DNA from 3 places in the Escherichia sp. B1147 genome. Region 1 is predicted to be linked to each of the others. Evidence: predicted binding sites of a transcription regulator. Region 1 holds the regulator's gene; each other region holds the start of a gene.
What was found. The regulator CRP, encoded in region 1, controls carbon source genes, mostly activating them, when cyclic AMP is high. The targets are predictions, from matches to a motif close to ATGTGANNNNNNTCACAT.
Positions count from the first base shown of each region.

Region 2: the regulator CRP is predicted to act here: its motif matches at 7,205-7,222, upstream of focA (formate transporter FocA).
Region 3: the regulator CRP is predicted to act here: its motif matches at 5,216-5,233, upstream of ldtB (L,D-transpeptidase).

Region 1 is NZ_LFHY01000008.1:9,868-20,300, reverse strand. Features, by position in the region: gene A9180_RS07445 (putative adenosine monophosphate-protein transferase Fic) at 1-538, shown strand, start outside; gene pabA (aminodeoxychorismate synthase component 2) at 570-1,133, shown strand; gene argD (bifunctional acetylornithine/succinyldiaminopimelate transaminase) at 1,219-2,439, shown strand; gene A9180_RS07430 (YccS/YhfK family putative transporter) at 2,533-4,623, opposite strand; gene crp (cAMP-activated global transcriptional regulator CRP) at 4,674-5,306, opposite strand; gene A9180_RS07415 (OsmC family protein) at 5,608-6,012, shown strand; gene A9180_RS07410 (phosphoribulokinase) at 6,067-6,936, opposite strand; gene A9180_RS07405 (YheU family protein) at 6,990-7,208, opposite strand; gene A9180_RS07400 (hydrolase) at 7,202-8,224, opposite strand; gene A9180_RS07395 (ABC transporter ATP-binding protein) at 8,224-10,137, opposite strand; gene kefG (glutathione-regulated potassium-efflux system ancillary protein KefG) at 10,267-10,433, shown strand, end outside.
Region 2 is NZ_LFHY01000011.1:21,526-31,958, forward strand. Features, by position in the region: gene A9180_RS09595 (MFS transporter) at 22-1,170, shown strand; gene A9180_RS09600 (APC family permease) at 1,379-2,809, shown strand; partial or broken gene A9180_RS22860 (LysR family transcriptional regulator) at 2,858-2,920, opposite strand; gene pflA (pyruvate formate lyase 1-activating protein) at 3,020-3,760, opposite strand; gene pflB (formate C-acetyltransferase) at 3,952-6,234, opposite strand; gene focA (formate transporter FocA) at 6,289-7,146, opposite strand; gene ycaO (30S ribosomal protein S12 methylthiotransferase accessory factor YcaO) at 7,552-9,312, opposite strand; gene A9180_RS09625 (DUF421 domain-containing protein) at 9,442-10,134, shown strand; gene serC (3-phosphoserine/phosphohydroxythreonine transaminase) at 10,333-10,433, shown strand, end outside.
Region 3 is NZ_LFHY01000018.1:47,632-58,064, reverse strand. Features, by position in the region: gene A9180_RS19075 (glycyl radical protein) at 1-1,486, shown strand, start outside; gene ybiV (sugar-phosphatase YbiV) at 1,631-2,446, shown strand; partial or broken gene A9180_RS24825 (hypothetical protein) at 2,475-2,600, opposite strand; gene A9180_RS19065 (hypothetical protein) at 2,716-2,997, shown strand; gene A9180_RS19060 (DUF6960 family protein) at 3,082-3,471, shown strand; gene A9180_RS19055 (ABC-F family ATPase) at 3,519-5,111, opposite strand; gene ldtB (L,D-transpeptidase) at 5,330-6,250, shown strand; gene A9180_RS19045 (anion transporter) at 6,444-7,562, opposite strand; gene mntR (manganese-binding transcriptional regulator MntR) at 7,559-8,026, opposite strand; gene mntS (manganase accumulation protein MntS) at 8,212-8,340, shown strand; gene opgE (phosphoethanolamine transferase) at 8,611-10,194, shown strand; gene ompX (outer membrane protein OmpX) at 10,244-10,433, opposite strand, start outside.

The sequences.
Region 1 (10,433 bases):
CCGGCTGAACATCCGCCAGCAGCAGCGGCTGGAACAGGCCGCTTACGAAATGACGGCGCTGCGTGCTGCGACCATTGAGCTTGGTCCGCTGGTGCGCGGTTTACCGCATTTGCGCACTATCCATCGCCAGCTGTATCAGGATATTTTCGACTGGGCAGGGCAACTGCGTGAAGTTGATATTTATCAGGGCGATACGCCGTTCTGCCACTTTGCTTATATCGAAAAAGAGGGCAATGCCCTGATGCAGGATCTGGAGGAAGAAGGTTATCTGGTTGGCCTGGAGAAAGCGAAGTTCGTCGAGCGGCTGGCGCATTACTATTGTGAAATCAACGTGCTGCATCCCTTCCGGGTGGGAAGTGGTCTGGCACAGCGGATCTTCTTCGAGCAACTGGCGATTCATGCCGGATATCAACTGAGCTGGCAGGGTATCGAAAAAGAGGCCTGGAATCAGGCAAATCAGAGTGGAGCAATGGGGGATCTCACCGCGCTGCAGACGATATTTAGCAAAGTGGTAAGCGAAGCCGGGGAATCTGAGTAAAATAGCGCGGTTCTTTCGTACCGGAGCCGCCATGATCCTGCTTATAGATAACTACGATTCTTTTACCTGGAACCTCTACCAGTACTTTTGTGAACTGGGGGTGGATGTGCTGGTTAAGCGCAACGATGCGTTGACGCTGGCGGATATCGACGCCCTTAAACCACAAAAAATTGTCATCTCACCCGGCCCCTGTACGCCAGATGAAGCCGGGATCTCCCTTGACGTTATTCGCCACTATGCTGGGCGCTTGCCGATTCTTGGCGTCTGCCTCGGTCATCAGGCAATGGCGCAGGCATTTGGCGGTAAAGTTGTGCGCGCCGCAAAGGTTATGCACGGCAAAACCTCGCCGATTACACATAACGGTGAGGGCGTATTTCGGGGGCTGGCAAATCCACTTACCGTGACACGCTACCATTCGCTGGTGGTGGAACCTGACTCATTACCAGCGTGCTTTGAAGTGACGGCCTGGAGCGAAACCCGCGAGATTATGGGGATTCGCCATCGCCAGTGGGATCTGGAAGGTGTGCAGTTCCATCCAGAAAGTATTCTTAGCGAACAAGGACATCAACTGCTGGCTAATTTCCTGCATCGCTGATTTCTGATTGCTATTAAGTGATTTTTTATGCATATTTTGTGATTATAATTTCACATTTATTTATGCGTAACAGGGTGATCATGAGATGGCAATTGAACAAACAGCAATTACACGCGCGACTTTCGATGAAGTGATCCTGCCGATTTATGCACCGGCAGAGTTCATTCCGGTAAAAGGTCAGGGCAGCCGAATCTGGGATCAGCAAGGCAAGGAGTATGTCGATTTCGCGGGTGGCATTGCAGTTACGGCGTTGGGCCATTGCCATCCTGCGCTGGTGAACGCGTTAAAAACCCAGGGCGAAACTCTGTGGCATATCAGTAACGTTTTCACCAATGAACCGGCGCTGCGTCTTGGGCGCAAACTGATTGAGGCGACGTTTGCCGAACGCGTGGTGTTTATGAACTCCGGCACGGAAGCTAACGAAACCGCCTTTAAACTGGCACGCCATTACGCCTGTGTGCGTCATAGCCCGTTCAAAACCAAAATTATTGCCTTCCATAACGCTTTTCATGGTCGCTCGCTGTTTACCGTTTCGGTGGGTGGGCAGCCAAAATATTCCGACGGCTTTGGGCCGAAACCGGCAGACATCATTCACGTTCCCTTTAACGATCTCCACGCAGTGAAAGCGGTGATGGATGATCACACCTGTGCGGTGGTGGTTGAGCCGATCCAGGGCGAGGGCGGCGTGACGGCTGCGACGCCAGAGTTTTTGCAGGGCTTGCGCGAGCTGTGCGATCAACATCAGGCATTATTGGTGTTTGATGAAGTGCAGTGCGGGATGGGGCGGACAGGCGATTTGTTTGCTTACATGCACTACGGTGTGACGCCGGATATTCTGACCTCTGCGAAAGCGTTAGGCGGCGGCTTCCCGATTAGCGCCATGCTGACCACGGCGGAAATTGCTTCTGCGTTTCATCCTGGTTCTCACGGTTCCACCTACGGCGGTAATCCTCTGGCCTGTGCAGTAGCGGGCGCGGCGTTTGATATCATCAATACCCCTGAAGTGCTGGAAGGCATTCACGCGAAACGCCAGCGTTTTGTTGACCATTTGCAGAAGGTAGATCAGCAGTTTGATGTGTTTAGCGATATTCGCGGTATGGGGTTGTTGATTGGCGCAGAGCTTAAGCCGCAGTACAAAGGTCGGGCGCGTGATTTCCTGTATTCGGGCGCAGAGGCTGGCGTAATGGTGCTGAATGCCGGACCGGATGTGATGCGTTTTGCACCGTCGCTGGTGGTGGAAGATGCGGATATTGATGAAGGGATGCAACGTTTTGCCAACGCGGTGGCGAAGGTGGTTGGGGCGTAAATAAGACGCGGTAAGCGTCGCATCAGGCAAAGGGTGTCGGATGCGGCGTGAACGCCTTATCCGACCTACGGTTTGCTTCTGGCAATGATGATATTACGCCTTCGAATCCCGTAACTTCCGATTCAACCAAATCCCGTGATGCGGTCGCTGCCGCCAGGCCATCGCTGAAATGGTGTGCATCGTATTCAGATGGCCAATAACCCGTTGTAAATGCTGTTCCAGGGTACCAGCCGCGCCTTCGTGCGGCAGCATCTCTGGCGAGTCTATGATATTGGCGTCACCAGAACTACCCGGTTCGTCATACTCCAGCCGCTGCTGACAGCGTTGAATAGCGATTTCACAAGACTGCAAATACTCCTGCGCCAGCTCCGGCGGCAATGCCCGGTGCTCCCGCGCCAGCGTGGTCATGGCATTAATATGTTCAACAATAAACTGACTGTGCGTTACCCACAGTTTCATGTCTGCCAGATAATGGCTATTAAACGCCGGTTCCTGCATCGCCTGATTTAATGAGTTATACAGAGTGTTATGTGCCTGATTTACCCGCATTCGCTGCCAGGCCAGTGGCGTAGGTTGTGGATCTTTACTCAGGATCAGACGAATCGCTTCCTGGTAGGTTTCTAAGGCGTCATGGGCGTTTTTACGCAATAAACCACTCTGCCACTGCGGCCACAGCCATACCGTGCCGCCGAAGGCAATCAAACAACCAATAATGGTATCGATAAGACGGGGAATGATGTATTGCTCGCCGTTTAGCCACAACAGTTGCAGGGTATACACCGCGGTAATGGTAAAGCCGACTGTCGCCCAGCCGTAGTTTTTGCGCAATATCAGATAGCTGGCGAGCGTGGTAAACAGCATCAACGTCAGGGTGTAACCTTCGGGAATTTTAAAGTGCAGCGCCACGCCCGCAATGATTAACCCGACCACGGTCCCCACGGAGCGATTCACAATCCTCAGACGGGTCGCGCCGTAACCATTCTGTGTCACCAGCAACACCGTCATCAGGATCCAATACGACTTCGGCAGATGCAGCGCGGTCCCCATCAAACTGGCAACGCTTAACATCACGCTCAGTCGTCCGGCATTACGTAGTGCTGGCGATTTCAGGGAAAGATAACTTTTTAGCGCCGGAAGTAACGGCATTCGTCGCTGTTTATCCGCCAGCAGATCGCGGGCATAAAGCGGTTTCTGGGTACGCAGCACTCGAGCGATGCGGCTGAAGTGCCAGTAGCAGAATTGCCCCACAGGGTTATCCGGATGCTGGCGGGCGATTTTCTCCAGTGCGCCAATTTGCTTTTCCATCGTAAAACGCGTCGGCAGGCGATGGTAAAGAATGTCATCAGCCAGCACGCGCAGGCGAGCGGCGACGGTTTGCGCATTCCAGCGGATAACTTCTTCTGCATGGCTACGCTCGACCAGCTTTTGCACCTCTTCAGGTTGATGCAAACTGACCGAAATATGTTCCTGTAAATCCAGTGCTTCCTGAAAAATGCGCAACATCCGCTTGTAATCGGTATTATTTTGCGCGGAAAGCATGTGCATTTGCTGATAGCACTGGGTAATCAAATCGACCGCTTTTTGCTGGCGTACCAGCAGTGGCGGGAGTGCTTTTTCAGGATCGGTATGCTGAGTGAGCAGACTGTATTTGATTTCACAGTAATCAGCCAGTTCACGGTAGAGCAGACTAAGTGACTCGCGTAGGGGCTGTTCGCGCCAGAGCCAGAACCAGAACCAGTTAAACAGTCCGTACCAGAGCGTGCCTAACGCGTAGATGAGCAACGGTTCCCAGACCGGCATATATCCCGCCAGACTGAGTGTAAAAATGGCGGCGAGTAACGATGCGGGAAGCAATTTTGCGTGCAATGGCCCAAGCTCGGCAGTGACGCCAAGTACCAGCGTTAACCCGGTCAGCAAAAAGGGCAGGGGGATATCTTTTTCCAACAGCAGCTGTGTCAGTAAGCTACAGGTAGCAAACAGCGACGCGCCAATAATCAGGCGTTTGAAAAAACGTTTATGGGGGGTATCAAGCCCCGCAATGTTGCAACAGGCAGGGACGAGTGAAAACAGCAGGCCGAGTCTTAATTCGCCAAACAACAGACCAACGGCCACGGGCAAACATAGCACCAGAGTTTGTCGTAGTGCATAGTTGATATCAGGATGATAAATCAGTCTGCGCCACATCGGTTTAAACAAAATGGCGCGCTACCAGGTAACGCGCCACTCCGACGGGATTAACGAGTGCCGTAAACGACGATGGTTTTACCGTGTGCGGAGATCAGGTTCTGATCTTCCAGCATCTTCAGAATGCGCCCTACGGTTTCACGAGAACAGCCGACAATTTGACCAATTTCCTGACGGGTAATTTTAATTTGCATACCGTCCGGGTGAGTCATTGCATCGGGTTGTTTCGCCAGATTCAGCAGCGTCTGCGCGATGCGACCTGTAACGTCGAGGAACGCAAGGTTTCCGACTTTCTCTGAAGTGACTTGCAGACGACGCGCCATTTGCGCGGAGAGACGCATCAGAATATCCGGGTTCACCTGAATTAATTGACGAAATTTTTTGTAGGAAATTTCAGCTACTTCACAGGCGGTTTTTGCACGTACCCATGCGCTACGTTCCTGGCCTTCTTCAAACAGGCCCAATTCGCCAATAAAATCACCCTGATTCAGATAGGAGAGGATCATTTCTTTACCCTCCTCGTCTTTGATCAGCACTGCCACAGAGCCTTTAACGATGTAGTACAGCGTTTCCGCTTTTTCACCCTGGTGAATAAGCGTGCTCTTGGATGGGTACTTATGAATGTGGCAATGAGACAAGAACCATTCGAGAGTCGGGTCTGTTTGCGGTTTGCCAAGCACCATGCGCGGTTATCCTCTGTTATAAGCTTTCTCCAGAGCCAGAAAACGCCGCTGTCTCTGGATTGCCGAAATGTGCTTCCCGCTACCTGGGAAGGGGCTATCAACTGAACTGCACGGTAATGTGACGTCCTTTACATACATGCAGTACATCAATGTATTACTGTAGCATCCCGACTGTTTTAGCATAGCTTTCGCTTTGTGTCTCCTGGTGTCTCGCTTCAGCATGACCCAGGTCGCCTTCCGTTGCGCGATTTGGTCAGTACGCGTACTCTGTCAGGAAAACTGACGCAATGGAGTTTCGATTATGCAAGCGCGTGTAAAGTGGGTTGAAGGGTTAACTTTTCTGGGCGAATCCGCCTCTGGTCACCAGATTTTAATGGATGGTAACTCTGGCGATAAAGCGCCAAGCCCGATGGAAATGGTGCTGATGGCGGCGGGTGGCTGTAGCGCCATTGATGTGGTTTCTATCCTGCAGAAGGGGCGTCAGGATGTGGTCGATTGTGAAGTAAAACTGACCTCTGAACGCCGCGAAGAGGCACCGCGCCTGTTTACCCATATCAATTTGCATTTTATCGTCACCGGTCGCGACTTGAAGGATGCAGCGGTTGCGCGTGCGGTGGATCTCTCTGCTGAGAAATATTGTTCAGTGGCGCTGATGCTGGAAAAAGCGGTGAATATTACCCACTCTTATGAAGTGGTTGCTGCGTGATTTAACTACCCCGTTGTGATGCCGGATAGTATTTTATCCGGCTTATTGGTGAAGTTACTCGATTTTCTTCCCTTCCATCAGTCGTTGCACCAGCGGCAGCATAATTAACTCCATTGCCAGACCCATTTTGCCTCCCGGCACCACTAATGTATTGATGTGGGAAATGAACGAACCTTGCAACATCGCCAGCAGCCAGGGGAAATCGATCCCCTCCAGATTACGAAAATGAATCACCACAAAGCTTTCATCCAGCGATGGAATGCCTTTTGCGGCGAAGGGGTTTGAAGTGTCGACGGTGGGGACGCGCTGGAAGTTAAGATGGGTGCGGGAAAACTGCGGCGTGATGTAGTTGATATAGTCTTCCATTGAACGTACAACCGAGTCCATCACCGCTTCTCGTGAGTGTCCGCGCTCGCCGGTGTCACGGATAAGCTTTTGAATCCACTCCAGGTTAACGATAGGCACTACGCCTACCAGTAAATCCACATGCTGCGCGACGTTATGTTGTGGTGTGACCACGCCGCCGTGCAAACCTTCATAAAACAGCACATCGGTGGGTTCCGGTAGCGCCTGCCACGGGGTGAATGTGCCTGGCACCTGATTCCACGGTACGGCTTCGTCGTAGGTATGCAGGTATTTGCGTGATTTCCCTTTGCCGCTCTGGCCGTATTCAATAAAGGTTTGTTCCAGCAGGCCGAAGTCGTTGGCTTCGGGGCCGAAGTAGCTGATATGCCGCCCGGCATCGCGCGCCTTGCGGATCGCCATATCCATTTCCGGGCGGGTGTAGCGGTGAAAACTGTCGCCTTCCACCTCGGCTGCTTGCAGATTTAACTGCGCGAATATTTTACGAAACGCGAGGCTGGTGGTGGTGGTCCCCGCGCCGCTGGACCCTGTTACCGCAATGACCGGATGTTTGGCAGACATAGTAACTCCATGACCTGGTTATCATTATTATTTCGTCCGCCGACGGTTGCAGGTTATTCGCGAAACTGACTGCGCGGCATGATATTGACCGTTTCGTGCAGTTCCGACCAGACCAGTACCGCTTCTCCGCACTGTAGCTGGCGTTTGACGTCGGCGACTTTCTGTTCAAGCGTACGCTCTTGTTCACCATAATCGGTGCCTTCACGTAACACAAAGCTTTCAATTAAATTTTCCAGCGTTTCAGGGGAGATGTCTTGCCAGGGAATCAACATGATTTCGTCTCCAGATACGTTGTTAACCAGTCAGGAATGCGTGACTCCAGCCACATTTGTGGGTGAAATAATGTACCGCCAATAAAACCAACATGACCGCCATGTTCAGTCAGTTGATACTCTACTTGCGGAGGAAGATTTTCTGGTTTCGGGATCACCTGATGATCCATAAACGGATCGTCTTTGGCGTGAATAATCAGCGTCGGTTTGACGATCCGATTGAGCAGCGGCATGGCGCTACACTGACGATAATAGTCGATAGCATCGGCGTAGCCGTGAATTTTGGCGGTGATTAGATCGTCAAATTCGCGGATGCGGCGCACCGATTTCAACTGAGCGAGATCTATTGGCAGTGTTCCGGGGTACGCCTTCAGTTTACGCGCAGCATTGGCTTTTAACAGATTCACCAGGTAACGCTGATAAACGCGGGAAAAGCCCTTTTCCATATGGTAACTACAGGCTTCCAGCACAAACGGCGCGGAGACAATCACCGCCGCATCAATCGGGACATTATTACCTTCTTTGGCCAGCAGGCATGCCAGCATATTGCCGCCGAGAGAATAGCCGACGGCAGCCGTTGGCGCATGGCCAAACTCACGTTGCAGCCAGCGTAAAAACCAACTGGCGTCTTCGGTTTCGCCCGAATGGTAAATGCGGTGCATGCGGTTAGGTTCACCGCTGCATCCGCGAAAATGCATCACCACACCCAGCCAGCCGCGTTTTTTAGCCGCATCAACCAGGCCGTGGGCATAAGGGCTATTCAGACTGCCCTCCAGACCATGAAACACCACCAGACGCGGTTTATGCTGCGCCTGTGTGGGATCTTCACTCCACGCGAGATCGACAAAGTCGCTGTCGGGCAACTCCAGCCGCTGCCAGTGCGGAGTGAATTTCACCTGACGACGAAACAGACGCGGCAGCATGGTTTGTAGATGGCAATTGCTGAAACCGCGCATAGGGGTGAATTCAGCACTGCTGCTGAATTCATTGACATCGGTCGTCGTTATCTGCGCCATCAGTTGCTTTGGCCTTCCAGCAGCATCTGTTCCAGTTGCTCCTGGGCTTCCAGCCATGCCATTTCGCACTCTTCCAGGCCGGATTTCGCGCTCGCTTGTTGTTGCAGGCAGGCGGTCAGTTCCGCTTTACGGCTCTGGTCGTACAGTTCGCTGTCACCCAGCTTTTCTTCCGCCTGCGCCAGTTGCGCGTTCAGCTTCTCCATCTCTTTTTCCAGACGGGCGATCTCTTTACGTAGCGGCTGGGTTTGCGCACGCAGTTCTGCTTCCCGACGCTTCTGATCCTTACGCGCCTGGGCGCTGTTAGCGTTCTCTTTTGGCGCGTCGTCGGTTTGGTTTTCCTGCTTTTGTACGTCGCTCAACCATTGTTGATAATCTTCCAGATCGCCGTCGAACGGTTCGACTTTACGATCGTGAACCAGATAGAGATCGTCAGTGGTGGAACGCAGTAAATGGCGGTCGTGCGAAACGACAACTAGCGCGCCTTCGAACTCAATCAACGCTTCGGTGAGTGCCTGGCGCATGTCGAGGTCAAGGTGGTTGGTCGGTTCATCGAGCAGCAACAGATTCGGGCGCTGCCAGACGATCAATGCCAGCACCAGACGCGCTTTTTCACCACCTGAGAAACGGCGCGTCTCTTCGGTTACTTTATCGCCCTGGAAACCAAAACCGCCGAGGTAGTCACGCAGTTTTTGCTCCAGTTCCTGCGGAGCTAAACGCGCCAGATGCTGAATAGGCGATTCGTCGGCGCGCAGGTATTCCAGTTGATGCTGGGCGAAGTAGCCGAGTTTGATCCCTTTCGCCAGGCCAATTTCACCGCTGACTGGCGCAAGTTCACCGGCTAACAGTTTGATTAATGTCGATTTACCCGCGCCGTTACGGCCTAACAAACCAATGCGCGAACCGGGGACCAGATTCAGTTTGATTGAGTCGAGAATAATGCGATCGCCATAGCCCGCACTGACTTTTTCCATCTTCAACAACGGGTTAGGCAGGCTTTCCGGCGCGCGGAAGCTAAAGCGGAACGGGTTGTCGACGTGCGCGGGGGCAATCAGCTCCATGCGCTCGAGCATCTTAATGCGGCTCTGTGCTTGTTTTGCTTTGGTGGCTTTAGCACGGAAACGGTCGATATAACTTTGCAGATGTGCCACGCGCTCTTGCTGGCTTTCGTACATCGCCTGTTGCTGCGCCAGGCGAGTGGCGCGCTGCACTTCAAACGAGCTGTAGTTGCCGGTGTACTCGAACATGTTTTGCTGTTCGATATGAATGATTTTATCGACGATTGGATCGAGGAAGTCACGGTCGTGGGAGATCAGGATCAGCGTGCCCTGATAGCTCTTCAACCATTTTTCCAGCCAGATAACGGCATCGAGATCGAGGTGGTTAGTTGGTTCGTCGAGCAGCAGCAAGTCTGAACGGCAAATCAGCGCCTGGGCGAGGTTAAGACGCATACGCCAGCCACCGGAGAAATCACTCACCGGGCGCTCCAGTTGTTCGTTGCTGAAACCGAGGCCGTGCAGCAGGCTGGCGGCGCGTGAACGAATACTCCATGCATCGATGGCATCCAGCTTGCCGTGAATGGTGGCGATGGCGTGCCCGTCGTTACGTTCGTTGGCGTCGTGGAGCTGTGCTTCCAGTTGGCGATATTCGCGGTCGCCGTCAATGACATATTCCAGCGCCGCTTGCGGTAACGCTGGCGTTTCCTGATTCACCCACGCTAGTTGCCAGCTTCCAGGAAAGGTGTAGCTGCCGCCGTCGGCGCTGATTTCATTTTTCAGCAATGCCAGCAGGGTAGATTTACCGCAGCCGTTTTTACCCACCAGGCCGACTTTCTGGCCGGGGTTGATGGTGGCGGTGGCATTATCCAGCAGGACGCGCACGCCGCGACGAATTTGTAACGAGGAGAAAACAATCATAAGGCGCCGTATGTTCAGACTATGTTAACTTATCATTATGATAATGTAATGTATGGGCGAGCTGCCGCACCGGGCGCAATGGTAGCCCAAAACAGCGACTATACACAAAAACATACCGGGAGGGGGATGATGTCTCAGCCAGCGAAAGTTTTGCTGCTGTATGCCCATCCGGAATCTCAGGACTCGGTGGCAAACCGGGTACTGCTTAAACCGGCCACGCAGCTCAGCAATGTTACCGTGCACGACCTTTACGCGCACTACCCCGATTTTTTTATTGATATCCCCCGTGAGCAGGC
Region 2 (10,433 bases), on a different contig from region 1:
ACTTCCTCACGGTTTTCATTCATGTCCACGTATACCCGGCCTGTCATGCTTTTGCTGTCTGGCCTACTTTTGTTGACTCTGGCGATCGCGGTGTTAAATACACTCGTGCCGCTATGGCTCGCCCAGGTACACTTGCCCACATGGCAGGTTGGCGTCGTCAGTTCGTCTTATTTTACCGGCAACCTGGTCGGTACTTTACTGACAGGGTATGTCATTAAACGCTTTGGGTTTAATCGCAGCTATTACCTTGCTTCCTTCATTTTTGCTGCGGGCTGTGCCGGGCTTGCTTTGATGATTGGTTTCTGGAGTTGGCTTGCCTGGCGTTTCGTTGCAGGCGTTGGCTGCGCCATGATTTGGGTCGTGGTGGAAAGCGCGCTGATGTGCAGTGGGACGTCCCGTAACCGTGGGCGGCTGCTTGCTGCGTATATGATGGTTTATTACGTGGGGACGTTTTTAGGCCAGTTACTGGTCAGCAAAGTGTCGACTGAGCTGATGACCGTGTTACCGTGGGCAACGGGTCTGATACTGGCAGGTATCTTACCGTTGTTGTTTACTCGCATCTTGAATCAGCAAACGGAAAACCATCCGGCTACGCCGATTACATCAATGCTTAAACTCCGCCAGGCACGGCTTGGGGTCAATGGTTGTATTATCTCCGGGATTGTCCTTGGCTCTCTATATGGTCTGATGCCATTGTATCTTCACCATCAGGGGATCAATAACGCCAGTATCGGTTTCTGGATGGCTGTACTGGTCAGCGCAGGAATCCTTGGGCAGTGGCCTATTGGGCGTCTGGCGGATAAATTTGGGCGCCTACTGGTACTGCGCGTTCAGGTTTTTGTTGTCATTCTTGGTAGTATTGCAATGTTAAGCCAGGCTGCGATGGCGCCTTCATTGTTTATTCTCGGTGCTGCGGGCTTTACGCTGTATCCAGTAGCGATGGCCTGGGCTTGTGAGAAGGTTGAACATCATCAACTGGTGGCGATGAATCAGGCCTTACTGTTGAGTTATACAGTCGGTAGTCTGCTTGGTCCGTCTTTTACCGCCATACTAATGCAGAATTTTTCCGATAAATTATTATTTATTATGATTGCCAGTGTGTCATTTATCTACTTGTTGATGCTGCTGCGTAACGCCGGTCATACCCCCAAACCTGTCGCTCATGTGTAAATGAATTAGTGCAGAGTGTGAACATGCTGTATCACACTCTGTTTTTTTGTTTCCTCTATACAACTTGTTTTTACCAAATTTCATTTATGGAAAAATAAATTGTGCAGCAGGCTGTAATTTTGCATTCCGCTATTTTCGTACTTCTTGTTAGCCGCGCATAATCCCTCGTTTTACAGATATCTATTAAAAAATGGCGAAGGATCGATTTATGGCTGGGAACGTTCAGGAAAAACAGTTGCGCTGGTACAACATTGCACTGATGTCTTTTATTACCGTCTGGGGCTTTGGCAACGTTGTTAATAACTATGCCAACCAGGGGTTGGTCGTTGTTTTTTCATGGCTGTTTATATTTGCTCTCTATTTTACACCATATGCGTTGATTGTCGGTCAGTTGGGGTCGACCTTTAAAGATGGGAAAGGTGGAGTCAGTACCTGGATTAAACATACAATGGGCCCCGGTCTGGCTTATCTTGCCGCGTGGACCTATTGGGTGGTGCATATACCCTATCTGGCACAAAAACCACAGGCCATTCTGATTGCGCTCGGTTGGGCGATGAAAGGCGACGGTTCGTTAATCAAAGAATATTCAGTCGTAGCGTTACAGGGGTTAACGCTGGTGCTGTTTGTCTTCTTTATGTGGGTCGCTTCACGTGGTATGAAATCGCTGAAAATCGTCGGTTCTGTGGCAGGGATTGCGATGTTTATCATGTCGCTTCTGTATGTAGCGATGGCAGTAACCGCACCTGCGATTACTGAAGTGCATATTGCGACCACGAACATTACCTGGGAAACGTTCATTCCCCATATCGATTTTACCTACATTACCACTATTTCAATGCTGGTTTTCGCGGTTGGCGGTGCAGAGAAGATTTCTCCCTATGTTAATCAGACGCGCAACCCAGGAAAAGAATTTCCAAAAGGGATGCTATGCCTGGCGGTGATGGTTGCAGTTTGTGCCATTCTGGGCTCACTAGCGATGGGGATGATGTTTGACTCGCGTAATATCCCTGATGACTTAATGACTAACGGTCAGTATTACGCTTTTCAGAAGCTTGGCGAGTATTACAACATGGGTAATACCCTAATGGTGATTTACGCCATTGCAAATACCCTGGGACAAGCCGCCGCCCTGGTGTTCTCCATCGATGCTCCTCTGAAAGTGTTATTAGGTGATGCGGATAGTAAATATATTCCAGCCAGATTGTGCCGTACCAATGATTCAGGTACACCGGTTAATGGTTATCTACTGACACTGGCGCTGGTGGCGATTTTGATTATGCTGCCAACACTGGGTATTGGTGACATGAATAATCTCTACAAATGGCTGCTCAATCTGAACTCAGTAGTGATGCCACTGCGTTATTTGTGGGTGTTCGTGGCGTTTATTGCAGTAGTTCGCCTGGCGCAGAAATATAAACCGGAATATGTCTTTATTCGTAATAAGTCTCTGGCGATGACTGTCGGTATTTGGTGTTTTGCCTTTACTGCTTTTGCCTGTTTGACGGGGATCTTCCCGAAAATGGAAGCCTTCACTGCAGAGTGGACCTTCCAGCTAGCGCTGAATATCGCCACGCCATTTGTGCTGGTGGGGTTGGGGTTGATATTTCCGCTGTTGGCACGTAAAGCGAATACGTACTAATTATTGTGGTTAGCTCTGCAGACTCGTACAGAGCTGACCTGTTTTCACTTAATCGAGAAAAGCACGCAAGCCACAGGACATATACTGGCGGTTTGGGTAATAGATCTGGAAGCTGTGCTGTAAGGGCGCTAGAAATAACGCCCCGAATTATTTATGCGGCGCGGAATAACAAAGCGGCAACTCAATAAAGTTGCCGCTTTACGGGGGAAATTAGAACATTACCTTATGACCATACTGCTCAAGAATTCCTTTCACGCGCTCCATCGTCTCTTTCTTCGGCGGTTTTACACCATCGAGTTTGTACTCTTCACCCATCGCTACCCATTTGTGTTTGCCCAGCTCGTGGTAGGGGAGAAGCTCGATCTTCTCGACATTGCCCATATCGCGGGTAAATTCACCCAGACGATGAGCAGAATCATCATCGTCAGACCAGCCTGGCACAACGACATAACGGATCCAGACCTTAACATTTTTGTTCGCCAGATATTTAGCGAACTCCAGCGTACGATGGTTGGAAACGCCGACCAGATTCTGGTGGATCTCGTCGTTCATCTGTTTGAGATCGAGCATTACCAGATCGGTCACTTCCAGCAGTTCATCAATCACAGGATCGTAACGACGAACAAAACCGTTGGTATCGAGACAAGTATGAATGCCTTCTTTTTTGCAGGCGCGGAACCAGTCACGAACGAACTCGGCTTGCAGGATAGCCTCGCCGCCCGATGCGGTAACGCCGCCGCCGGAAGCGTTCATAAAGTGGCGATAGGTCACCACCTCTTTCATTAAATCTTCAACGGTAACTTCTTTACCGCCATGCGTGTCCCAGGTGTCGCGGTTATGGCAATACAGGCAGCGCATCAGGCAGCCCTGGAAAAAGGTGATAAAGCGAATACCCGGGCCGTCTACGGTTCCACAGGATTCAAAGGAGTGAATGCGACCAATAACTGACATTGCGGTGTTTCTCCAGATGTGGCCCATCTGAGGCCGTGTTGGTGCGCAGCTCGAAGGCTACGTCGAGTCTGTTTTGGCAGTTACCTTAAAGTATAGATAGCTGACAAAAAAGGCTCTCTTGCTAAAAAAGGCCCCACTTTCGTGGAGCCTTTATTGTACGCTTTTTACTGTACGATTTCAGTCAAATCTAATTACATAGATTGAGTGAAGGTACGAGTAATAACGTCCTGCTGCTGTTCTTTAGTCAGCGAGTTGAAACGTACTGCGTAGCCAGATACACGGATGGTCAGCTGCGGATATTTTTCCGGGTTTTCCATCGCGTCGAGCAGCATTTCACGGTTCATCACGTTCACGTTCAGGTGCTGACCACCTTCGATGGACGCTTCGTGGTGGAAGTAACCATCCATCAGACCAGCCAGGTTGGTCTTACGAACTTCGTCGTCTTTACCCAGTGCGTTCGGAACGATAGAGAAGGTGTAAGAGATACCATCTTTAGCGTAGGCGAACGGCAGTTTAGCAACAGAAGTCAGAGAAGCTACAGCACCTTTCTGGTCACGGCCGTGCATCGGGTTAGCACCCGGTCCGAACGGCGCGCCAGCACGACGACCGTCTGGGGTGTTACCGGTTTTCTTACCATACACAACGTTAGAAGTGATGGTCAGAACAGACTGAGTCGGGATAGCGTCACGGTAGGTGTGCAGTTTCTGAATTTTCTTCATGAAACGTTCTACCAGGTCAACAGCCAGGTCATCTACACGCGGATCGTTGTTACCAAACTGCGGGTATTCGCCTTCGATTTCGAAGTCGATAGCCAGACCGTCTTCGTCACGAATCGGTTTAACTTTCGCATATTTGATTGCAGACAGGGAGTCAGCAGCAACGGACAGACCAGCGATACCACACGCCATGGTGCGGATAACGTCACGGTCGTGCAGCGCCATCAGAGAGGCTTCGTAGCTGTACTTGTCGTGCATGTAGTGGATGATGTTCAGTGCAGTGATGTACTGTTTAGCCAGCCAGTCCATGAAGTGATCCATGCGCTCCATCACTTCATCGTAGTTCAGGAGGTCGCCTTTGATCGGTTCAGACTTCGGACCAACCTGCATTTTCAGTTTTTCATCAACACCGCCGTTGATTGCGTACAGCATGGTTTTCGCCAGGTTTGCACGCGCACCGAAGAACTGCATTTGTTTACCAACGATCATCGGGCTTACGCAGCAAGCGATAGCGTAGTCATCGTTGTTGAAGTCCGGACGCATCAGGTCATCGTTCTCATACTGCAGAGAAGAGGTGTCGATGGACACTTTAGCGGCGAATTTCTTGAAGTTCAGCGGCAGTTTTTCAGACCACAGAATGGTCATGTTCGGTTCCGGAGACGGACCCATGGTGTACAGGGTGTTCAGGAAACGGAAGCTGTTTTTGGTAACCAGCGTACGACCGTCGAGGCCCATACCACCGATAGATTCGGTTGCCCAGATCGGGTCGCCAGAGAACAGTTCATCGTACTCCGGAGTACGCAGGAAGCGAACCATACGCAGTTTCATGACCAGGTGGTCAACCATTTCCTGCGCTTCTTGTTCGGTGATCTTGCCAGCTTTCAGGTCACGTTCGATGTATACGTCCAGGAAGGTGGAGGTACGACCGAAGGACATTGCAGCACCGTTCTGAGACTTAACAGCAGCCAGGTAGCCGAAGTAAGTCCACTGGATAGCTTCCTGAGCGTTGGTAGCCGGACCAGAGATGTCGTAGCCGTATTTAGCAGCCATTTCTTTCATCTGACCCAGAGCGCGGTGCTGTTCAGCGATTTCTTCGCGCAGACGAATAGTCTGTTCCAGGTTTACGCCGTTTTCCAGGTCAGCCTGCAGAGAGGTGAACTGTGCCAGCTTGTCTTTCATCAGGTAGTCGATACCGTACAGCGCAACGCGACGGTAGTCACCGATGATACGACCACGGCCATACGCATCTGGCAGACCGGTCAGAACACCAGATTTACGGCAACGCAGGATGTCCGGAGTGTAAACGTCGAACACGCCCTGGTTGTGAGTTTTACGGTATTCAGTGAAGATTTTTTTGATCATCGGATCCAGTTCGCGGTTGTACGCTTTGCAGGAACCTTCGATCATTTTGATACCACCGAACGGGATAAGAGCACGTTTCAGCGGAGCTTCAGTCTGCAGACCAACGATTTTCTCAAGCTGCTTGTTGATGTAGCCAGCGTCGTGAGAGGTGATGGTGGAAGCAACAGCGGTGTCAAAGTCAACTGGCGCGTGAGTGCGGTTTTCCAGTTTAACGCCTTCCATTACTTTGTCCCACAGGGTAGTGGTCGCTTCAGTAGCGCCAGCCAGGAAGGACTCGTCACCCTCGTACGGAGTGTAGTTTTTCTGAATGAAGTCACGGACGTTTACTTCATTCTGCCAGTCACCTTTGGTAAAACCTTCCCAGGCTGTGGCTAACTTTTCATTAAGCTCGGACATGTAACACCTACCTTCTTAAGTGGATTTTTTATTTACTGCGTACTTCGACAACCATTAATGGTGGTCGTTTTCACGCAGGTAAATGACCCAGTATGTCAACCCAACCAACAAACCTCCGCCGATAATGTTGCCGATCGTAACCGGAATCAGGTTATCAGTGATGAAGTTCATCACGGTCAGGTGAGAAAAATTTTCCGGTGCTGAACCGACTGCGGTCCAGAATTCCGGAGATGCGAAGTCGCGGATTACAATACCCATAGGGATCATAAACATGTTTGCGATACTGTGCTCAAAACCGCTGGCAACAAACATCGCGACCGGCAGCACCATGATAAACGCTTTGTCCATCAGGCTGCGGCCAGAATAACTCATCCATACTGCCAGGCATACCATCAGGTTTGCCAGGATACCGAGGCAGACGGCCTCAATAAAAGTATGGTGTACTTTGTGGTCGGCGGTTTGTAGGACGTTCAGCCCCCATTGACCATTCGCGGTCATATACTCGCCAGAAAGCCACATCAACAGCACAAATAACAGTGCGCCGACCAGGTTGCCAAAATAGACATTTAGCCAGTTTTTCGCCAACTGACCCCAGGTGATACGCCCGCTCGCCTTGGCAACAACGATCAGTACAGTGGAAGTGAAGAGATCGGCACCGCAGACAACACAAAGAATCAGCCCCAGAGAGAAGCAAATGCCGCCAACCAGTTTCGCCATGCCAAAGGGCATTGTGCCTGTGCCGGTGGTTGCTGTGATATAGAAGACGAATGCGATTGAGATGAAAACACCGGCAGTAATCGCCAGATAGAAAGTCTTAAGCGGATGTTTCGTTGCTTTATAGACACCTGCCTCTTCGGCCACTTTGGCCATCGCTGCAGGAAGTAAAAGATCAAAAGGGTTGTCAGCTTTCACACTAACTCTCTCTTTATTAAGTCGGCGACGAGATACTAACAAAGCATTATAGATGAGAAATTGATATAGATCATATCTCGCCTGGCTTATAGGCCCGCAACTCGCATGGTTTTTATGCAAATACGGAGTAAATATTTGATTATCCAAATAAAAATAAATTTTAAAAATTAACAAATGAGTTGAATTTTTTCCGCATCCTCCGCTAAAACAGTTAATTAAAAGGGAGCACCAGACAAATAAAGTAACAATATCGATCGTATTTATTAAATACAAATTACCGATATTTAACTTTATAATTACAAATATTTTATTAATGCAAATATATGTAAAGCGGGGCATTAAAAAAACGCCCCGTAATATAACTCAGACGAATCATTAAGCCTACATTGCGTAGGCTATTTGATTTTATTTTGCCCAGAATGCCGCTTTGGCGCGCTGCAGCTTTTCGTAGGCCTTCAACAGCGACTGATGCGCGGCAAACGCGTGTAGATCGCTGTCCACGGGTTGCAAGCCATAAAACGCCGCTTCGCCGCTCATTGCCGCACTGGCAGCCTCAACCGCATCTGCACCGTACATACGAATAAATGCATTCAGATATTGCAGCGGTTGACGATCTTCTTCCTGAGCAAGCAGCAATAAAGTTTGCAGGCAGCGATAATAGTTGGCGCGTTCAGGGCTGAACACCGATGAGTTAAATTCCATCGTCCATTCGGTCCAGACCAGAGCCTGTTCCATATCGCCGCCAGCAAGCGCCAGCATGGCTTTCAGTTCACCGATACGCAGAGTGTACCAGCCGTTATCCGGTCCGGTCGCCAGACCCAACAGTTCACGCACGCGGGTAAAGTCGTCAAAACCTTCTTCATCCAGTTGCTCGATGAGGTTCAGATAATCTTCTTTTTCCCACTCACTGCCTGGCAGCGAAAGGATCGTTTCACGTAAATGGCTGCCCATACTGTTATTTGCCAGCCATAAATCTTCAGCTGGATAAATGTCGGACATGCCTGGCACGATAATGCGGCAAGCGTAGACACCCAGATGCTCGTAATCGGCAATATAAACTTCTTTATCTTCCTTTTTGAAGATAGCCATCAGCGTGGCAAACTCTTCTTCAGTGGTGCCGGAGAAGCTCCAGTCCACAAACGGATAATCGGCATCCTGCTTGAACAGGTCCCAGGAGATCAAACCGCTGGAATCAATAAAGTGCGTTTCGAGGTTAGTATGTTCAGCGACTTCTTCATCATCAAAGGTTGGCGGAGTAAATACATCCAGGTCCTTCAGACCACGCCCCTGAAGTAGTTCGGTTACGGTACGTTCCAGCGCAACGCCAAAATCGGGATGCGCGCCGAAAGAGGCAAAACAGGTGCCGTTAGCTGGATTGAACAGTACCACGCAGATAACCGGATACTGACCGCCAAGCGAACCGTCATAAGCGAAGATCGGGAAACCTTCCGCTTCCAGTGTTTCGATCGCTTCAACAACTGCCGGATAACGCGCCAGCACGTCTGCCGGGATCTCTGGCAGGCTGATGCTTTCAGCAATAATGCGGTTTTTCACGTAGCGTTCGAAAACTTCAGACAATCCCTGAACACGCGCTTCGTTGCGGGTATTACCTGCGGACATACCGTTGGAGACGTACAGGTTACCAATGATATTCATCGGAATATAAACGGTCTGATTGTCGGACTGGCGAGTAAAAGGCAGGCCGCAAATTCCGCGATCTTCATTACCTGATTGCAGATCAATTAGCATGCTGCCGGTCAGTTCATTTTCCGGATCGTAAAACGCGCGCAGACGGTCATCGAGCAGGCCTTCAGGCACGTCGTCATTTTCGGTCAGCGGGAACCATTTTTCGTTGGGATAATGCACGAACGGACCGTTGGCGATGGTTTCGCCCAGCCAGAAGTCAGCAAAAAAGTAGTTGGTAGAGAGACGCTCGAAATATTCACCGAGTGCAGAAGCCAGCGCTGCTTTTTTTGTTGCGCCTTTACCGTTGGTAAAACACAGGGCGCACTCTTTGTCGCGAATATTTACCGACCAGACGTTAGGTACTGGGTTCAGCCATGAGGCCTCTTCAATCTGAAAACCGAGGTCGGAGAGTTTTTGCTGGAAGCGAGCGATGGAGTCTTCCAGAGCGGCATCTTTGCCGGGGATAAATGTTTGCGTCATGAAAATCACTTTAGTCGTACGGAAAGCGCGCAATAATACGGGTTTTATCTCAAAGGCGCTATCACCGCCGCCACGCCGATGAACTGTTAGCTATGCTTTTAGCGGATAAACTACGATAAGAGTATAAAAATGAAGGCGTTCGATCTCCACCGTATGGCATTCGATAAAGTGCCTTTTGATTTCCTTGGCGAAGTTGCCCTACGCAGTCTCTATACCTTTGTGTTGGTCTTTTTGTTCCTCAAAATGACAGGGAGACGCGGTGTGCGACAAATGTCACTATTTGAGGTATTAATCATTCTGACGCTGGGGTCGGCGGCAGGGGATGTGGCGTTTTATGACGATGTGCCGATGGTCCCGGTGCTTATCGTATTTATTACCCTGGCGTTGTTATACCGCCTGGTGATGTGGTTGATGGCGCACAGTGAAAAACTGGTAGATTTGCTGGAAGGTAAACCTGTTGTCATTATTGAAGATGGCGAGTTGGCCTGGTCGAAACTCAATAACTCCAACATGACGGAATTTGAGTTCTTTATGGAACTACGGTTGCGTGGCGTGGAACAACTGGGGCAGGTACGTTTGGCTATTCTCGAAACCAATGGCCAAATCAGCGTCTATTTCTTTGAAAATGACAAGGTGAAGCCGGGCTTACTGATTTTACCCAGTGATTGTACTCAGCGTTATAAAGTGGTGCCGGAGCCGGCGGACTATGCCTGCATTCGTTGCAGTGAAATCATTCATATGAACGCAGGAGAAAAACAATTATGTCCGCGCTGTGCAAATCCAGAATGGACTAAGGCAAGTCGGGCAAAACGGGTGACCTGACAGCGAAAACATCGGTTTTTTGCTAATAATCCGAGAGATTCTTTTGTGTGATGTAAGCCACATTTTTGCCCTCAACGGTTTTACTCATTGCGATGCGAGTCACTGAATGATAAAACCGATAGCCACAGGAATAATGTATTACCTGTGGTCGCAATCGATTGACCGCGGGTTAATAGCAACGCAACGTGGTGAGGGGAAATGGCTCAAATCTTCAATTTTAGTTCTGGTCCGGCAATGCTACCGGCAGAGGTGCTTAAACAGGCTCAACAGGAACTTCGCGACTGGAACGGTCTTGGTAC
Region 3 (10,433 bases), on a different contig from region 1:
ACATAGTTGCTGGCTGAAACTGCTGGAAGTGAACAAGATCCGCTCCGGCTCGCACTCAAAAGCCTCTGCGGGAAGCCCGCTGTATCAGAACGTCACCATTGGTGGGCAAAATCTGGTTGATGGTCAGCCGATGGACGCAGTGAATCCACTCTCTTACGCGATCCTCGAATCCTGCGGTCGCCTACGTTCGACGCAGCCTAACCTCAGCGTGCGCTACCACGCGGGAATGAGCAACGATTTCCTCGACGCCTGCGTGCAGGTGATCCGCTGCGGCTTCGGGATGCCCGCGTTCAACAACGATGAAATCGTGATCCCAGAATTTATCAAACTCGGTATTGAACCGCAGGACGCTTACGACTACGCAGCGATTGGCTGTATCGAAACCGCCGTCGGCGGTAAATGGGGCTATCGCTGCACCGGCATGAGCTTTATCAACTTCGCCCGCGTAATGCTGGCGGCGCTGGAAGGCGGTCGTGATGCCACCAGCGGCAAAGTGTTCCTGCCACAAGAAAAAGCGTTGTCAGCGGGTAACTTCAACAACTTCGATGAAGTAATGGACGCGTGGGATACACAAATCCGTTACTACACCCGCAAATCAATCGAAATCGAATATGTCGTCGATACCATGCTGGAAGAAAACGTGCACGATATTCTCTGCTCGGCGCTGGTGGATGACTGTATTGAGCGGGCGAAGAGTATTAAGCAAGGTGGCGCAAAATATGACTGGGTATCTGGCTTACAGGTCGGTATTGCTAACCTCGGCAACAGCCTGGCGGCAGTGAAGAAACTGGTATTTGAACAGGGTGCGATTGGTCAGCAACAACTGGCTACCGCACTGGCGGAAGACTTCGACGGTCTGACTCACGAGCAGTTGCGTCAGCGTCTTATTAACGGCGCGCCGAAGTACGGCAATGACGATGATAGCGTCGATACGCTGCTGGCTCGCGCTTATCAGACCTATATCGACGAACTGAAACAGTACCATAACCCACGCTACGGTCGTGGCCCGATCGGCGGCAATTATTACGCAGGTACATCATCTATTTCCGCCAACGTACCGTTTGGCGCGCAGACGATGGCAACGCCGGACGGGCGTAAAGCGCATACCCCGCTGGCAGAAGGCGCAAGCCCAGCCTCCGGTACCGACCATCTCGGCCCAACGGCGGTCATTGGCTCGGTGGGGAAACTGCCTACGGCAGCGATTCTTGGCGGCGTGTTGCTCAACCAGAAACTGAATCCGGCGACGCTGGAAAATGAATCTGACAAGCAGAAACTGATGATCCTGCTGCGCACCTTCTTTGAAGTGCATAAAGGCTGGCACATTCAGTACAACATTGTTTCCCGCGAAACATTGCTGGAAGCGAAAAAACATCCGGATCAATACCGCGATCTGGTGGTACGCGTCGCGGGCTATTCCGCCTTCTTCACCGCCCTGTCGCCGGAAGCGCAGGACGATATCATCGCCCGTACCGAACATATGCTGTAATCCCCTCAGCCCGGCGGCGGCGTCGCCGGGCCAAATCATTCACATCATCAATTTCACTCTCTCTTTCATTCGAAATAAATTTGTGTCCTGCGTCACATTGTTATTACACTGTGGCGGTTTGCATTCATTGCCAGGAGCACTTCTATGAGCGTAAAAGTTATCGTCACAGACATGGACGGTACTTTTCTAAACGACGCCAAAACGTACAATCATGAGCGTTTTATGGCGCAGTATCAGGAATTTAAAAAACGCGGTATTGAGTTCGTTGTCGCCAGTGGTAATCAGTATTATCAGCTTATTTCCTTCTTTCCTGAGCTAAAGGATGAAATCTCATTTGTCGCAGAAAACGGCGCGCTGGTTTACGAACATGGCAAACAACTGTTTCACGGCGAGTTGACCCGGCATGAATCGCAAATTGTCATTGGTGAGCTGCTGAAAGATAAACAGCTAAATTTTGTCGCCTGTGGTCTGCAAAGTGCCTATGTCAGTGAGAATGCGCCAGAAGCTTTTGTCGCCCTGATGGCAAAACACTACCATCGCCTGAAACCTGTAAAGGATTACCAGGACATTGACGATGTGCTGTTCAAATTTTCGCTCAACCTGCCGGATGAACAAATCCCATTAGTGATAGACAAACTGCACATTGCACTCGACGGAATTATGAAACCGGTGACCAGTGGTTTTGGGTTTATTGACCTGATTATACCCGGCCTGCATAAAGCGAACGGTATTTCACGGTTGATAAAACGCTGGGATTTGTCACCGCAAAATGTGGTAGCGATTGGCGACAGCGGTAACGACGCCGAAATGTTAAAAATGGCGCGTTATTCTTTTGCGATGGGCAATGCTGCTGAAAGTATTAAACAAATCGCTCATTACGCTACGGATGACAATAATCATGAAGGCGCGCTGAATGTGATTCAGGCAGTGCTGGAAAATAAACCGCCTTTTACTCTTTAACGAGAGCCGGGGCAATTGCCCCGATTTCTCAATGAGCGTTACACTCATCTTCTTCAATCAGCTCAACCACTAATGTGGTTCCAGGTCTCTGTAAGTAATATTCATTATCAAGGGGATCACGCAATTTCATAAACGTTGTTTCACCGACTTGCATAATGTTACTCATCAGATCGGAGGCTGGGAAGTCAATACAGGGCATGCTAATATCTCTACGCCTTTAGCAAGGGATACAATAGGTTTTGATCTAACATTATTTAAGGGTTATCAAAATGCATCACTTGGAAATATACTACTCAGGAAATGATAATTGGATTATTTTCTCAAATTTATATAAAGAGTATAAAGACATTGAAAAAGTACAAGAATTAGCAAGGAAATTTAATAATGATTTAATATTGGCAAGTGTCATTTATGGAAAGATTGGTGAGGGGTATTATCTTGCCTGGATTGAGAATAAAGTTCCGGCCCTGGGCTATTTAACGCCTTTGGATTGCAATAACGATTTAACCCTTATAACCAGATTAAAAGAAATGTTAATGAGAATGCCATGAAATTATAAATAACATTGAAAATTACCCTAGCGAAGATGTTTAGCTTATAAAAATCAGGACATACATATTATGGAGATTAAAAATCTGGAGGTTATTGAGCATTATGGTATATGTAACTGGTATCCTGAACATGGAAGTCATTTAGTCTCGCCTGATGATCTCCTGGAGTTTATTAACTTAAAACCAGCAGGAAAGATATTTAAATGTATAAGAATTGATGATAAATGGTGTTCAGTAATCTATGGCGAGAAAACATTTAAAATCGATCCAGTGATATATCACACCGTGCCGGATTTGAAATTTTATATTAATCAATCTGTTTGGGTTAAAACAAAGAATAGTGTGGGCACAATTATTGATATTTATTGGCATTTTAAAAATGAGACACCCCTTTATTTTATAAACTTTGAAGGTAAACGATCATCCAGTCGATATTCAGAAAGTGAGCTGTCTCTTCCACATAATATACCTTGAATGTAGCGCGGCCCCACAGAGATTACCTCTGTAGAGCCAGCATAATATTACTCGATCCCTCTGCTACGCAGATAATCTTCGTAATTACCGCTAAAGTCGATCACGCGTTCCGGAGTGATTTCCAGAATGCGGGTCGCCAGTGAACTTACAAACTCACGGTCGTGAGAAACAAAGATCAGCGTACCCTGATACAGTTCCAGCGCCATGTTCAGCGACTCGATAGATTCCATATCCAGGTGGTTGGTCGGTTCGTCCATGATCAGAATATTCGGTTTCTGCATCATTAACTTACCAAACAGCATACGGCCTTTTTCACCACCGGAAAGCACTTTGGCAGGTTTTTTGATGTCGTCCTGGCTGAACAACAAACGGCCAAGAATGCTGCGCACCGCCTGCTCGTCATCGCCTTCCTGCTTCCACTGGCTCATCCATTCGAACACGGTCAGATCATTATCGAACTCATATTCGTGATCCTGCGCATAGTAACCAATGCGCGCGTTCTCAGACCATTTTACGGTGCCGCTATCCGGTTGCAGATCGCCCACCAGCGTTTTCAGCAGCGTAGATTTACCGACGCCGTTGGTACCGAGCACCGCCAGCTTTTCACCCACTTCCAGCAGCAGGTTGAGATTTTTAAACAGCGGACCGTTATCAAACCCTTTGGTCAGCCCTTCTACTTCCAGCGCGTTACGGAACAGTTTCTTATCCTGCTCAAAACGGATGAACGGGTTCTGACGGCTGGAGGCTTTTACCTCTTCCAGTTTGATTTTATCAATCTGACGCGCACGCGAAGTTGCCTGACGAGATTTCGAGGCGTTAGCGCTAAAGCGGCTAACGAAGGATTGCAGCTCGGCAATCTGCGCTTTCTTCTTGGCGTTATCAGCCAGTAGACGTTCGCGCGCCTGGGTCGCCGCCGTCATGTACTCATCGTAGTTACCCGGATAAACGCGCAGTTCGCCGTAATCCAGATCCGCCATGTGGGTACAAACCATGTTGAGGAAGTGACGGTCGTGCGAAATGATGATCATGGTGCTGTCACGCTCGTTCAGCACCTGTTCCAGCCAGCGAATAGTGTCGATGTCCAGGTTGTTGGTCGGTTCGTCGAGAAGGAGGATGTCCGGATCGGCAAACAGCGCCTGCGCCAGCAACACACGCAGTTTCCAGCCTGGCGCCACTTCGCTCATTGGACCGTAGTGTTGTTCCACTGGAATACCCACGCCGAGCAACAACTCACCGGCGCGCGCTTCCGCAGAGTAACCGTCCATTTCGCCGTATTTCACTTCCAGATCGGCCACTTTATAGCCATCTTCTTCGCTCATTTCCGGCAAAGCATAGATGCGGTCGCGCTCCTGCTTCACTTCCCACAACTCTTTATGCCCCATGATCACCGTATCCAGCACGGTGTACTCTTCAAAGGCAAATTGATCCTGGCGCAGCTTACCAATGCGCTCATTCGGATCGAGGGAAACGTTACCCAGCGTCGGCTCAAGGTCGCCGCCGAGGATTTTCATAAAGGTGGATTTACCACTACCGTTCGCGCCAATCAGGCCGTAACGGTTGCCGCCGCCAAATTTGACGGAAATGTTTTCAAACAACGGCTTACTGCCGAACTGCATGGTGACGTTACTGGAAACTAACACAGGCGTATCCTGAAAAGAGATATGACAAACCGCGTATTATGCCATAAGTCTGAAAGAAGATCCCGCTTGCCGCTTAAGGTCTACACTCTTCCCAAAGGCAAAAAATGTGATTTCGTACACATCTGATTTCACTGTTAGCTGGAATGAACATATAATGCGCTTCCAATACTCTAAGATTCTCAACCTAATGGCCTGCCAGGCACTAAATCTCGCTTAACATGAATATGAAATTGAAAACATTATTCGCAGCGGCCTTCGCTGTTGTCGGCTTTTGCAGTACCGCCTCTGCGGTAACTTATCCTCTGCCAACCGACGGGAGTCGCCTGGTTGGTCAGAATCAGGTGATCACTATCCCTGAAGGTAACACTCAGCCGCTGGAGTATTTTGCGGCCGAGTACCAGATGGGGCTTTCCAACATGATGGAAGCGAACCCTGGAGTAGATACCTTCCTGCCGAAAGGCGGCACCGTACTGAACATTCCGCAGCAACTGATCCTGCCGGACACTGTGCATGAAGGCATTGTGATTAACAGCGCAGAGATGCGTCTGTATTACTATCCGAAAGGGACCAACACCGTTATCGTGCTGCCGATCGGCATTGGTCAGTTAGGTAAAGACACACCTATCAACTGGACCACCAAAGTAGAGCGTAAGAAAGCAGGCCCGACCTGGACACCGACCGCCAAAATGCACGCAGAGTACCGCGCAGCGGGCGAACCGCTTCCGGCTGTCGTTCCGGCTGGCCCGGATAACCCGATGGGGCTGTACGCACTGTACATCGGTCGCCTGTACGCTATCCACGGCACCAACGCTAACTTCGGTATCGGTTTGCGCGTAAGCCACGGCTGTGTACGTCTGCGTAACGAAGACATTAAATTCCTGTTCGAGAAAGTGCCAGTCGGTACTCGCGTGCAGTTTATTGATGAGCCGGTAAAAGCGACTACTGAGCCAGACGGCAGCCGTTACATTGAAGTCCATAACCCACTGTCTACCACCGAAGCCCAGTTTGAAGGTAAGGAAATTGTACCGATTACTCTGACGAAGAGCGTGCAGACAGTAACTGGCCAGCCAGACGTTGATCAGGTTGTTCTGGATGAAGCGATTAAAAACCGTTCCGGGATGCCGGTTCGTCTGAATTAATCGTCAAAACGTAAAGCAAAAGGCGGAGTAATAATCCGCCTGATGCGCTACGCTTATCAGGCCTACGAAGAACCTGCGATATATTGATTTTGTAGGCCGGATAAGGCGTTAACGCCGCATCCGGCATGAACAAAGCGCGTATTACCAACAATCAGAGGCGGACTCATAATCCGCCTTTTTTATTTGCCGGCTCTTACACTGCCGGGATCATCACCAACAAAACATATCCCACCAGCGCCGCCCACAGCAGCATCGGTATTGAATAGAGATGGAAACGCCACCAGATACGGCGATCGTTCGCCATCCGTAACGCAATCAAATTTGCCAGCGATCCGGGTAATAAACCAAAGCCACCTACGTTTACCGCCCATGCCAGCAACAATGACGGCGGCACATAGTTCAGCAGCAAAATCGTGCTCGGCACGTTACTGATTACCTGCGATAAACCAATCGCCGTCAGCCATAATCCAGGTTCAGATAAATGACTCACGTTGCTCAACACGCCCTGTAATGCCGGAAGCTGGGTCAGTAAATGGACGTCAATAAACATCGCCATAAACACCAGCAGCAGCGTCCAGTCCACACTCAGTATCACGCGACGCGCCAGCAGCGTAAACCCCGCCGCCACAATCACCAGTCCCCACAGCTCTTGTTTTAGCTCAAGTGCCATAAGAAAGACGATATACAACCCCAGACAACTCCACACCAGTCGTGGTTTCCACTCCGGCATTTGCGTACCCGTATGATATTGCAGCGCCTTTCCAGGGAAGCAACACCAACACAGCAGCAGTAGTGTCAGCATCATCGCACCAGCCAGCGGAGCCATTTGGGCAATAAAACCGACAAACGAAAGACCAGAGCATCCCCAGATTAGGATATTTTGCGGATTGCCAATCGGCGTCAGCAACGATCCGGCATTCACCGCCAGCGCCTCGAAAATAATCAGCCGATTAACCGGTATCTCACACAGTCTTTTTAGCGTGATGGTCAGCGGAACAACAATAAACAGCGCGACATCGTTGGTCAGAAACGTAGAAAGCAGCGCCGCTGCCAGCACCATAAACATCGCCAGCCGGCGCTCAGTAGCAAAACGGCGCACCATTTTGCGCCCAAGCACATCAAAATAACCGCTTAACTCGACGCCTTTGGTCAGCAGCATCAGGCCACTTAAGGTGATGATGGTGTGCCAGTCAATAGCACCAGGCCAGGACTTAGGTGTGAAAGGAACGAAAAAACTTAATCCGATGCCAACGAGAATTAATAACTGAAAAAAGCGATCGCCTTGCAGCGTGTGTAAAAAAGGCAGACTCATTTGGCACCGTGTTTCTGGGTAAACAAACGAAAGGCGTCCAGCGTCTCCTCACTGACATGGTGCTCCATGCCTTCCGCGTCGCGACGGGCGATTTCCGGGCTAACCCCCAATACCAGCAAGAAGTTTTCAACTATATGGTGCCGCTCGCGGCTTTCCTGTGCCAGTTTCTCCCCTTCCACCGTTAAAAACACGCCACGCCAGGGGATCATTTCAATCAATCCCATTGTCGCCAGTCGCTTAAGCATTTTAGCCACCGTAGGTTGAGAGACACCCAGACGGGCGGCCATATCAACCTGACGCGCTTCTCCAACCTCCCTCATCAGGTCAGAAATCAGCTCAACGTAATCGTCGATAAGTTCACGACGATGTGCCTCTCTGACCTGGCGGAATCCTTCAACGTGCTCTTCCACGTTCACTAACTGCGTCACTTTTTTTGCTGTTGGCGTACCTGCGCGACGACTCATTGTGCTTCCTCATTATGGTGACGCATGGATAGCGTTCTCATTTCGTGCACACATTGTAAACCAGAGTTGCGAAGGCACAAAAAATTAACGTTTTAGCAATAGCTATATAATATAGCCTGTGCTATATCTGTATGTAATGCAATCATCCCTCAAGGACCGACGGGATTAGCAAGTCAGGAGGTCTTATGAATGAGTTCAAGAGGTGTATGCGCGTGTTTAGTCACTCTCCCTTTAAAGTACGGTTAATGCTGCTCTCGATGTTGTGCGATATGGTCAACAACAAACCGCAGCAGGATAAACCCTCCAATAAATAGCGGCGTCGCGGTACGCCGCTTCACTCCTGCTTTATTGCAGGCATAAATTGTTCAGGATTGAATTCCCCCACTTTTTATCGGTATTGCTATTCTCTTCGCAAAAGATTTGTTCCTCAGTAGTTGACCTGAACGGCGGCTCGCTCTATCTTCTTGCAGCCCTGCGTATATTGCGGCTCGCAGATGCGGACCCTTCCCCCTCTTCACGCACTCTTGCAGGTATTGACCCTTGACGCCAGGGTAAGCACATGGCGTTTGTTACGATAGTGGCATATGAACTTAACCCTTAAAGAATCGCTTGTTTCCCGTAGCCAGGCTTTTAGCCCGTGGACTGCGTTCTACTTTTTACAGTCGCTATTGATTAACCTTGGTTTAGGTTATCCCTTTAGTTTTCTCTATACCGCCGCTTTTACTGCCATTTTGCTTTTGCTATGGCGGATGTTGCCGCGCGTGCAAAAAACCTTAATAGGCGTCTGTTCGCTGGTGGCGGCCTGTTATTTTCCTTTTGCTCAGGCGTACGGTGCGCCTAACTTCAATACCTTGCTGGCGCTGCATTCCACCAATATGGAAGAGTCGACCGAAATTCTTACGATCTTCCCGTGGTATAGCTATCTGGTCGGCTTATTTATTTTTGCACTCGGCGTGATTGCGATCAGGCGGAAAAAAGAGAATGAAAAAGCACGCTGGAATAAATTCGACAGCCTGTGCCTGGTATTCAGTGTGGCGACATTTTTTGTCGCTCCGGTTCAAAATCTCGCCTGGGGCGGCGTATTTAAACTCAAAGACACCGGTTATCCGGTATTTCGTTTTGCTAAGGATGTCATCGTCAATAATAACGAGGTGATTGAAGAGCAAGAACGGATGGCAAAGCTTTCCGGGATGAAAGATACCTGGACAGTCACTGCAGTTAAACCAAAATATCACACTTATGTGGTGGTCATTGGCGAAAGCGCACGTCGCGATGCCCTCGGTGCCTTTGGCGGTCACTGGAACAATACCCCGTTTGCCAGCAGCGTTAACGGCCTGATTTTTGCTGATTACATTGCTGCCAGTGGCTCCACGCAGAAATCTCTCGGATTAACGCTTAACCGCGTGGTCGATGGCAAGCCACAGTTTCAGGATAACTTTGTGACCCTGGCCAACCGGGCAGGATTCCAGACCTGGTGGTTTTCTAATCAAGGGCAAATAGGTGAATACGATACGGCTATCGCCAGCATCGCTAAACGTGCAGATGAAGTGTACTTCCTGAAAAATGGTAATTTTGAAGCAGATAAGAATGCCAAAGACGAAGAACTACTGGCAATGACCGCTCAGGTATTGGCGGAAGAACATTCGCAGCCGCAACTGATTGTTTTGCATCTGATGGGCTCACATCCTCAGGCCTGCGACCGGACACAAGGCAAATACGAAACCTTTGTACAATCGAAAGAAACATCGTGCTATCTCTATACCATGACGCAAACGGACGATTTACTGCGCAAACTGTACGACCAGTTACGCAACAGCGGCAGCAGTTTCTCCATGGTTTATTTTTCAGACCACGGTTTAGCCTTTAAAGAACGCGGAAAAGAAGTGCAATACCTGGCCCACGATGATAAATATCAGCAGAATTTTCAGGTGCCTTTTATGGTCATTTCCAGCGACGATAAAGCGCACCGGGTGATTAAAGCCCGCCGTTCAGCCAATGATTTCTTAGGTTTTTTCTCTCAGTGGACGGGAATTAAAGCGCAGGAAATCAACATCAACTACCCGTTTATTTCCGAGAAGAAAGCCGGGCCGATATACATCACCAACTTCCAGTTACAGAAGGTGGATTACAACCATCTGGGAACCGATATTTTCGACCCGAAATCTTAAGATAAAAAAATCCGCCCCGAGAGGCGGATTTTTTATATCACCGAAGTGATTAGAAGCGGTAACCAACACCGGCAATCCAGGTGCCTACGTCAACGCTACGAATACGGCTCTGCTCGTAAGAGAAGTCCAGCGCAACGTTTTCGATTGGGTTGAACTGCAGACCTGCGCCGTAGGAGAAACCGTAGTCGCTGGTGTCGTGTTTATAGGTCGGGTAGTTGGTGTCCTGGAATTTACCGTAG